DNA from 3 places in the Streptomyces sp. NPDC058145 genome. Region 2 is predicted to be linked to each of the others. Evidence: riboswitches for the same ligand, from Rfam matches in the RefSeq annotation. Region 2 holds a riboswitch; each other region holds the start of a gene.
The links. A riboswitch is a leader RNA that binds a small molecule or an ion and turns the genes downstream of it on or off. The one in region 2 is predicted to bind cobalamin.
Positions count from the first base shown of each region.

Region 1 (3,264 bases), on a different contig from region 2:
CTGGCACGACCCCGAGGCGGCGGCCGTACTGCTCACCGCCGGGGTGCCGATCACGATGTACGGGCTGGACGTCTTCATGCGGGTCGTCGTGCCCGGCACCGATGTGCACCGGCTGCGCGGCAGCGCCGATCCGGGCACCCGGCTGGCCGGGGAACTCCTCGCCCACCGGCCCGCCGCGCAGGGCGGCGCGCCGGAGGCCGAGGAGGCGGGCGGACTCGGTGACGCGGGCGCGGTGTGCGCGGTCGCCGATCCGGGGGGCATCACCACCCGGCGTCTGCCGGTCGAGGTCTCCCTGGCCCCCGGTCCGGCCCGCGGCCAGACGCTCGTCGACCGCCGCCCCCGCCCCGGCGAGTCCGAGATCCACGAGGGCGCCCGCGAACAGGCCCTGGTGGACGTGGCGTTGGAGGTGGACGTGGACCGGTTCGTGAAGCTGTACCTGGAGACCGTCGAAGGGTTTCGGGGTCCGGCGGGGTGAGCCGCGGGGACGGGTCGCGGGCCCGGGGTCAGTCGGACGTCGCCGGGACCCGTGACGCCCAGCGTTCCTCCACCCGCGCCAGCCGCCAGTACGCCAGCGCCGCCGCCCACACCACCACGAACAGCCCGACGATGACGTAGCCGACGCTGTCCAGGTCGAGCCGGGCGATCCAGCCGGTCACGGCGTCGCCCAGGGCGAACTTCTCGTGCAGGACGCCGACCAGCTCGATGGTGCCGATGAAGAAGGCGACGGCGATGGACAGCCCGGTGATCGTGAGGTTGTAGAACACCTTGCGGACCGGGTTGGAGAACGCCCACTGGTAGGCGAAGTTCATGAACGTGCCGTCGAGGGTGTCGAACAGGCTCATCCCGGCGGCGAAGAGCAGCGGCAGGCACAGGACCGCGTACCAGGGCAGTCCGGCCGCCGCGCCCGACCCGGCCATCACCATCAGCGTGACCTCGGTGGCCGTGTCGAAGCCGAGCCCGAACAGGAAGCCCAGCGGGAACATCTGGCCCGGCCGGGAGACCGACCTGGTCAGCCGCCCCAGGACCCGGTTCATGAACCCCCGCGAGTCCAGGTGCTGTTCAAGCGCCCGCTCGTCGTACGTGCCGGACCGCATCGCCCGGAACACCCTCAGGATGCCGGCCAGCGCGACCAGGTTGAGCGCGGCGATGAGGTAGAGGAACGTGCCGGAGATCGTCGTGCCCATGAAGCCGAGTACCTGGTGGGTGCGCGAGTGCTCGTCCATGACCCGGCCGGCGAGCCGGGTGCCGCCCGCGATCAGCAGGGCCAGCAGCACCACCACGCTGGAGTGCCCCAGCGCGAACCAGAAGCCCACCGACACCGGCCGTCTGCCGTCGGCCATCAGCTTGCGGGTGGTGTTGTCGATCGCGGCGATGTGGTCGGCGTCGAAGGCGTGCCGCATGCCGAGGGTGTAGGCGGTGACGCCGAGGCCGACGCCGAAGACGTCCTGGCCGACCTTGTAGTGCCCGGGGGAGACGAGCAGGAACAGCACCCCGAAGGCGACGACGTGCAGGGCGGCGATCACCGCCAGCAGCCCCGCCGTCCTGATCGTGTCCTCGCGTCGCCATCGGAAGGCAGCGGCATCGGCCATCGGATTCACGCTCCAGCACCTCGTGGATCATCTCGTGAGCTGCCGTGGCCGGTCTCCTGGCTTACGGGGTGGTGCGTTCGCCGTCCCTGCCTTCCCAGCCGTACGAACGGCCAGTGGCCCGGCGGATGCCGGACGGGACGGGAACTCCCCGATCACAGTGGCGAGGGCCGCGTCGGCATGGACCCCTGAGGGGCCGTCACCGACTTCCCGAGCACCACGGCCCGCCCACCGTAGGCAGGTGAGCGGTCGTCCGCATAGCCGCGCACCGGCGCAGGTACCCAAGATCACATGAGGAACGACCCCCGCCGTCTCGCAGGCCTTGCGGCTGCCGCGAGCGGCGGGGGTCGTGGGCGCTCAAGCCCTGAGCGCGTGCGCCGCGGGAACGGTCAGCCCTGGGCGCCCCGCTTGCGGCGCGCGAGGAGCACGAACGCGGCGCCGCCGGCGACCAGCACGGCGGCCCCGCCCGCGATCAGCCCCGAGTCGCCGCCGCCACCGGTCTCCGCGAGGTCGCCCCCGTCGTCACCGCCACCGTCCGGCGTGGGTGCGGAGCCGGCCCGCGATGCGGAGGCGGACGGGGCCGGCACGGACTCCGAGGAGGCCGGGGACGGTGCCGCGGACGACTCCGAGGCGCTCGGCGCGGGCGAGTCCTGCGCGGGAGCGCTCGGCGACGGGGACTGCGGCTCCTCAGGGGTGCTGGTGCAGTCCTTCGCGCCGCCGTTCCAGGCCGCGATCAGCTTGTCCTTGATGACCGGGTGGTCCGGGCCCTTGGGCAGGTCCCCGTGCTCGAAGCCGTCGTTCGCGTCGGACTTGCCGTCGAACCTGACCGCGCCCCGGTACAGGTCGATCTGCGCGAAGCAGCCCGCGTCCGGTACCGCGATATCGAGGGAGTCGGTCTCGCCCGGCTTGACGGCCACCGTGTCGAAGTCGACGAAGACCTGCTCGCCGGAGGTGGCGAAGCTCGCGCCGTGGGCGAGGTAGGAGGCGAGTGAGGCGGTGCAGCCGGCGGCGTCCCCGGCGGCGCGGACCTTGACGTGGACCTTGCCGTCCTCGGTCGGCTTGAGGTTCTGGTCGTCCACCTTGACCGAGTCGAAGAAGTTCACGCCGTCCAGCGAGAACTGGCAGCGGTCGGTGCCGGTCTCGGTGCCCGCGCCGGTGCCGGGCGCGTAGTGGCCGCCGGCCTTCCAGCCGTCACCGCCGTGCGCGCCGTGGGCCCAGGCGCCGGAGGCGGCGGCGATCGAGGCGGCGCAGAGGGCGAGTGACGCGGCGCCCGTCCCCAGCAGGCGGCGCGCGGTGACACGTCTGGCTATGGACATGGATATCCCATCGCAGAAGCTCGAGTGAGCGGAAGAAGTCAGAGAGACACGCGGCCCATTGGTCACATGCGCCACAGTGTGAGGCCATGGTGATCGGCCCTGTTGAAACCTGTCAACCTGCGTGAATGCAGGGCTCGTTCATGGAGCCGTCACAACTTCATCACACGGGGAATGATCCACTCCCCATCGCCTGAAGGTTCCCTTTCCGGGCAATGTGGACAGTCTCTGTACTGTCGTCCTTCCCGAAGGGAGCCCGTATGGCAGACCTCTCGTCCCGGAACCCCGACTGGTGGCGCCAGGCCGTCGTCTACCAGGTGTATCCGCGCAGCTTCGCCGACGCCGACGGCGACGGGCTCGGCGAC
Region 1 covers NZ_JBHVUH010000004.1:128,987-132,250, reverse strand. The annotation lists gene ACFVVO_RS10590 (nucleoside hydrolase) at 1-475, shown strand, start outside; gene ACFVVO_RS10585 (HoxN/HupN/NixA family nickel/cobalt transporter) at 504-1,589, opposite strand; cobalamin riboswitch at 1,618-1,823, opposite strand; gene ACFVVO_RS10580 (LAETG motif-containing sortase-dependent surface protein) at 1,976-2,902, opposite strand; gene ACFVVO_RS10575 (glycoside hydrolase family 13 protein) at 3,160-3,264, shown strand, end outside.
Region 1: it holds a riboswitch for cobalamin, as region 2 does, so the genes downstream of both, ACFVVO_RS10585 (HoxN/HupN/NixA family nickel/cobalt transporter) here and ACFVVO_RS03690 (ribonucleoside-diphosphate reductase subunit alpha) in region 2, are expected to answer to the same signal.

Region 2 (3,264 bases):
GCCGCTCCCAGTCGAGGTCGCCGGTCGCCGTGTCCACGAAGGCGCCGAGGTTGACCGACCCCAGGTTGCAGACCGCGGTCTCGCCGTCGTCGGTGACCTCCAGGATCTCGGTGCACAGGTTGGAGGAGTGCACGACATGGCCCGCGGTCGCCGTCTGGTTGGCGGTGCGGTTGGCGGCGTCCTTGAAGGTCATCCAGCCGTTGCCGGTCTGCGCGAGGGTGCGCATCATGCGGCCGTACAGGTCCCGGGCGGGCATCGTCTTCTTCGCGAGCCCGGCGGCCTCCGCCCTGCGGTACGCGGCGTCGAACTCCTCGCCCCACAGGTCGACCAGCTCCGGCACGTCCGCCGGGGAGAACAGCGACCACCGCTCGTCGGCGTTGACCCGGCGCATGAACTCGTCCGGGATCCAGTGCGCGAGGTTCAGGTTGTGCGTACGGCGGGCGTCCTCACCGGTGTTGTCGCGCAGCTCCAGGAACTCCTCGATGTCGGAGTGCCAGGTCTCCAGGTACACCGCGGCCGCGCCCTTGCGCCGGCCGCCCTGGTTCACCGCGGCCACCGAGGCGTCCAGCGTCTTCAGGAACGGCACGATCCCGTTGGAGTGCCCGTTGGTGCCCCGGATCAGCGAACCGCGGCTGCGGATACGGGAGTACGAGAGGCCGATGCCGCCGGCGTGCTTGGAGAGGCGGGCTACCTGGTGGTAGCGGTCGTAGATGGAGTCCAGCTCGTCCAGCGGGGAGTCGAGGAGGTAGCAGGACGACATCTGCGGATGCCGGGTGCCGGAGTTGAAGAGGGTGGGGGAGGAGGGCAGGTAGTCGAGCCGGCTCATCAGCCCGTACAGCGCGGCGACTTCGTCCACGGAGCGGGCGGTGTCGTCCTCGGCCAGTCCGGCGGCGACGCGCAGCAGGAAGTACTGGGGCGTCTCGATCACCTCGCGGGTGATGGGGTGGCGGAGGAGGTAGCGGCTGTGCAGCGTGCGCAGGCCGAAGTAGCCGAAGCGGTCGTCGGCCGCCGTGTCGACCAGCGTGTCGAGCCGTTCGGCGTGCAGCCGTACGAACTCCGCGGTCCGGTCGGCGACAAGGCCCTCACGGTGGCCCACGGCGACGGACCCGGTGAAGGACGTGACGCCCTGCGAGGCGGCCTCGGCGCGGATGGAGATGGTCAGCAGCCGGGCGGCCAGCCGGGAGTAGGCGGGGTCCTCGGAGATGAGGCCGGCGGCCGCCTCGGTGGCCAGCTCGCGCAACTCCGCCTCGTCGGCCCGGGCGGACCGGCCGCGCAGCGCGGCCGCGGCGACCCGGCCGGGGTCGGCGTGGGGGAGGTCGGCGGTCAGCTCGGTCAGGGTCCGCAGCAGCGCGGCACCGGGACCGTCGGTCTCCACCGGGGCTCCGCTCGCCGGGATGACTGAAGCCGGGTCGGCTGGCGCGATGGTCACGTGGGGCTCTCCCTCGCTCGGCACGGGGCCTTGCGGAGAGCAGGGGGCAGCGCGAGCGCGCACGGCGTCGCGTCCCCGGCCCATTCCGCGAGGCCCGGACGTCGATGAGCACCCGGACCGGACGGCCGGGCGCGCGCTGCCGACAGGTCCTCGGACTGAAACAGGCGTGCGGAAACACGCGAGTACACCGTTGCGGGACAGTTCCGGATTCGCACCGGATTCCCCTGGGCGACAGCGAGGATGAGCATACATCTTGTGCCAGCCTGCCGTGTCACCCCCACATGTTGTGCCTGTTGCGTGTTGTGGTGGCTCCGCAGGGTCAACTCGCATGACAGCGGGCCGCCGGGGGTCGTGCCCTCGGCGGCCCGCTGTCGGGTGGTTCGTGACCGGTCGCGCTAGTGGGTGCTTCCCGCGGTGGCGGGCGGGAGTTCCACCTCGACCCCCGGGTCGCCCGCGTCCGCCGTGTAGTCCTCCGGCCTGGTCTCGTCGAGGCCCTCCGGGGCCTTCACGGCCTTCAGGACGAAGGTGAGCACCACGGTGACCACGACGTTGAGCACGAACGCCGTGAGGCCGATGTAGCCGATCTCCCCGATGCCCGGGATCTCCTTCGCGGAGCCGCCGAAGTGCTTCTGGGTCGGCGAGGCCACCCCGTACGCGGCGAGCGTGCCGTACACCATGCCGACCGCCCAGCCGGCGAGCAGTGCCCAGCGGTGGAACCAGCGGGTGAACAGGCCGCCGACCAGGGCCGGGAAGGTCTGCAGGATCCAGATGCCGCCCAGCAGCTGGAAGTTGATGGCGACCGTCTTGTCCATCGTCAGGACGAAGACCAGCGCGCCCACCTTCACCAGCAGCGACACGATCTTGGAGACCCGGGTCTCCTCCTTCGGCGTGGCGTCCGGCTTGATGAAGTCCTTGTAGATGTTGCGGGTGAACAGGTTCGCCGCCGCGATGGACATGATGGCCGCGGGCACCAGGGCGCCGATGCCGATCGCCGCGAAGGCCACACCCGCGAACCAGTCCGGGAACATGTCCTCGAAGAGCTGCGGGATCGCCAGCTGACCGTTGGTGACCTTGACCCCGGCCGCGATCGCCATGAAGCCGAGCAGGGCCAGCAGACCCAGCATCAGCGAGTACAGCGGCAGGAGTGTGGTGTTGCGGCGGATCACCTCACGACTCCTGGACGACAGGGTCGCGGTGATCGAGTGCGGGTACATGAACAGGGCGAGCGCGGAACCGAGCGCCAGGGTGGCGTACGTCCACTGGCCCGCCTCCGGCGGGGCGAGCGCGCCGCGCGGCTTGCCGGTCGCCGGGTTGACCTGGCTGAAGGCGTCGCCCGCCTTGGCGAAGACGTCGTCGAACCCGCCCAGCTTGATCGGGATGTAGATGATCGCCACCGCGATGACGATGTAGATCAGCGTGTCCTTCACGAACGCGATCAGGGCGGGGGCACGCAGCCCGGACGAGTAGGTGTACGCGGCCAGCACGCCGAAGGCGATGAGCAGCGGCAGGTCCTTCACGAACCAGTTGGTGCTCTCGCCGCCGCCGACGCCCATCACGTCCAGCACCGCCTGGATGCCCACGAGCTGCAACGCGATGTACGGCATCGTCGCGAGGATGCCGGTGACCGCCACGGCCAGCGACAGGCCCTTGGAGCCGAACCGGCCGCGCACGAAGTCCGAGGTCGTGACGTAGCCGTGGCGGTGCGAGACCGACCACAGGCGGGGCAGGAACGTGAAGATCAGCGGGTAGACGAGGATCGTGTACGGGACCGCGAAGAAGCCGGCCGCGCCCGCCGCGTAGATCGCCGCCGGTACGGCGACGAAGGTGTACGCCGT
Region 2 covers NZ_JBHVUH010000001.1:791,266-794,529, forward strand. The annotation lists gene ACFVVO_RS03690 (ribonucleoside-diphosphate reductase subunit alpha) at 1-1,429, opposite strand, end outside; cobalamin riboswitch at 1,553-1,707, opposite strand; gene mctP (monocarboxylate uptake permease MctP) at 1,825-3,264, opposite strand, start outside.

Region 3 (3,264 bases), on a different contig from region 2:
TACGGCACCGGCCGGCGCCGCTCCCGTCAGGGCCGCGCCGGCCAGTAGGCCGAACGCCGTGAGAACCGTGAGAACCGATCTGCCCGCCGCCGTCTGCCGCCGAACTCGCGTCACCGCGCCCCCTGATGCCTCGTCAACTGTCACCAGTGCTCAGGGGAAGTGCACCAGACGACGGCGACGTACGGGACGGCTAGGCGTCGACTACGCGAGAACGGGTGAGAAAACGCACGCCCTCGGGTGCCTCCAGCGAGAAACCGCTTCCTCGTCCGGGTACCACGTCCACGATCAGCCGGGTGTGGCTCCAGGCCTCGTACTGGCTCCGTGACATCCAGAAGGTCACGGGCTCCTCGACGCCGTCCACCACCAGCTCGGCCAGCAGCACGTCCGAACCGCCGGTACGGAACTCGCCGTCCGGGTAGCACATGGGGGCGCTGCCGTCGCAGCAGCCGCCCGACTGATGGAACATCAGTGGTCCGTGTTCGGCCCGCAGCCGGCGCACCAGCTCCGCGGCCTGTGGGGTGAGTTCGACGCGGGGCAGTTCCTCTTGCATGGTCACCGTCCTGGAGCACGGGAGCTCGGATCTCATTCAGTCTCACGTGTCGTCAGTGGCGCGTCCAGCGTGCGGGGTTCACGTCCCGGTGCCGCTCAGGCCCGACCCCGGCCCAGCGCCGTCCCCAGCGCCACGTTCCAGCGCCCCGCCCGGCCGGTGAACTCGGTGGCGGTCAGGGGCGGTACGTCGATCCGCCAGAAGGCGGCCTCCGGTGCGCCGAGCACCCGCACCGTCACGGCCCGCACGACCTCCGGCTCGACCACCGCCACCGTGCGGCCCGCGGACCGGGCGGCCTCTTCCAGCCAGCCCCCGACCCGGGCGCACAGAAGGCGCACCGACTCCCCGCCGTGCGGGTTCGCCGCGGGGTCGGCCAGCCACCGGGCCAGCGCCTCCGGCTCCCGGGCGCCGACCTCGTCGAGGGTCCGCCCCCGCCAGCGGCCCATGTCGAGCCCGGCCAGAGCGGGTTCGGCACGTGCGTCGAGACCCAGCGCGGCCGCCGTCTCCCGGCACCGGACGGTGGGGGAGACGAGGACCGGGGCGGCCGGCCGCAGTTCGTCCGCTGCCGACCGGGCGCGCGCGGCGCCGGCCGCCTCGAGTGAGCACCCGTCGTCGAAGCGGGCCTCCCGCACGGCCGGGTTCATCGCCGGTGAGATCAACATCACTCGGGTCGTCATGAGGTCGCTTTCATGGGCAACGGCCCTTTCGGCACGGGGATTTCAAGCGTAGGGCGGCTGCGGGGGCGCACCGCCCCGCACCCGTGCGCCCTTGGCTGCACCCGCGCTTCGCGGTACGTTCGCGACGATATCGACGACGGAATGCGGAAGCCGGTGGGAATCCGGCACGGTCGCGCCACTGTAAGCCCCGTTCACACCACTCCTGGTGCGAGCCGGGCAAGTCAGACCCGCCCGTCGTCCCGTGCACCACCGAGCAGGGACGCGAGTTCCCCAGGAGGTCCTGCCATGGCGCAGTCCGCCGTTCAGCCCAGCACCGACCCCACCGTCATTCCCGCCAAGCTGCCGATCGGCGCCATCGCCCCCTGGGCGGTCTTCTTCGGCGTCCTGATGCTGGTCCTGCTTTACTTCGTCGGCGCCGAACAGGGCGCGACCTCCGTGATGTCCGGCGAGAACGTGCACGAGTGGGTGCACGACGCCCGGCATCTGCTCGGCTTCCCCTGCCACTGACCGGGGCGAGGAAACGTACGAGCTCATGAACTCGGCAACCGTCCGGAATCTGTTGGTGCGTGGCATGCTCGCGGGACTCGCCGCGGGCCTGCTCGCCCTCGTCGTCGCCTACTTCCTCGGTGAGCCGCGGGTCGACTCGGCCATCGCCTACGAAGAGGCGCACTCCCACGAACACGGTATGGAGGCGGTCTCCCGCACGATGCAGTCGACCGCCGGCCTGTCCACCGGCGTGCTGGTCTACGGCATCGCGTTCGGCGGCATCGCCGCGCTCGCCTACTGCTTCGCGCTGGGCCGCATCGGCCGCTTCGGGCCGCGCGCGAGCGCGCTGCTCCTGGCGGCCGCCGGCCTCGTCGCCGTCTACGTCGTGCCCTTCCTGAAGTACCCGGCCAACCCGCCGTCCGTCGGCGACCCCGACACGATCGGCAAGCGCACGACGCTGTACTTCCTGATGATGGTCCTGAGCGTGCTGCTGGCGGTCGCTACGGTGATCCTCGGCAAGCGGCTCGCCCCCCGTCTGGGCAACTGGAACGCGACGGTGGCCGCGGGCGCGTTCTTCCTCCTGGTCGCCGGGCTCGCCTACGCGTTCCTGCCGGCCGTCGACGAGGTCCCCAAGGACTTCTCCCCGAGTCTGCTGTGGCAGTTCCGGCTGGCGGCGCTGGCCGTCCAGGCGACCCTGTGGACCGCTTTCGGGCTGGTCTTCGGCGTCCTGGCGGAACGCGTGCTCACCGCGCAGCGCACGGCCGGCGAGCGGCAGGCCACAGGTCCGCGCGCCCCGGCCGCGCACCACTGAGGTCCCCGGCGCTCCGGCGCGAGGCGTGAGGCGCCGACCCGCTCGCGGGCCGGTGCCTCACGCGTTCGCCGCGGACCCCGCGGCCGTCGTCAGAAGCGGACCGCGGGGCCCTGCTCAGAAGGCGTACCGGACGCGCAGCCAGGGAGCGTGCGCCGCGACGAGCCCGCGCAGCTCGTCCACGGCCCTCGCTTTGACCAGGTGGTCGTAGCGCACGTTCAGCGCCCCGTTCTCGGAGCGTTTGCCCTGCTGGATGCCGGGCTGCCAGAGCATCTCCTCGGCGCGCGGATGCCAGCCGAGGTTCACCTCGTGCAGCTCCCGGTTGTGGGTCAGCATGATCACTTCGGCGGCCGCCTGCCGTTTGACCCGGTCCGGGAGCACGTCGTCGAGCTGGCGGAGCAGCTCGGTCCAGGCCTCCTGCCACCCGGGGCGCAGGACCACGGGGGAGAGGTTGAAGTGCACCTCGTACCCCGCGTCCAGGAAGTCGGCCGCGGCGCCGATGCGCTCGGCCACCGGTGACGTCCGGATGTCCAGCAGCCGGGAGTCCTCGCCGGGCATGACCGAGAAGCGCACGCGGGTGCGGCCCCGCGGATCCAGCGCCAGGAGATCCGGGTTCACGAACTTGGTGGCGAAGGACGCCTTGGCAGTGGGCCACTGCCGGAAGGCGTGCACGAGGTCGGCGGTGTTGTCGCAGATCAGCGCGTCCACCGAGCAGTCACCGTTTTCGCCGATGTCGTAGACCCACG
Region 3 covers NZ_JBHVUH010000003.1:491,342-494,605, reverse strand. The annotation lists gene ACFVVO_RS09115 (phosphodiester glycosidase family protein) at 1-114, opposite strand, end outside; gene ACFVVO_RS09110 (DUF779 domain-containing protein) at 191-550, opposite strand; gene ACFVVO_RS09105 (histidine phosphatase family protein) at 646-1,224, opposite strand; cobalamin riboswitch at 1,323-1,474, shown strand; gene ACFVVO_RS09100 (CbtB-domain containing protein) at 1,510-1,731, shown strand; gene ACFVVO_RS09095 (CbtA family protein) at 1,757-2,521, shown strand; gene ACFVVO_RS09090 (spore photoproduct lyase family protein) at 2,636-3,264, opposite strand, start outside.
Region 3: it holds a riboswitch for cobalamin, as region 2 does, so the genes downstream of both, ACFVVO_RS09100 (CbtB-domain containing protein) here and ACFVVO_RS03690 (ribonucleoside-diphosphate reductase subunit alpha) in region 2, are expected to answer to the same signal.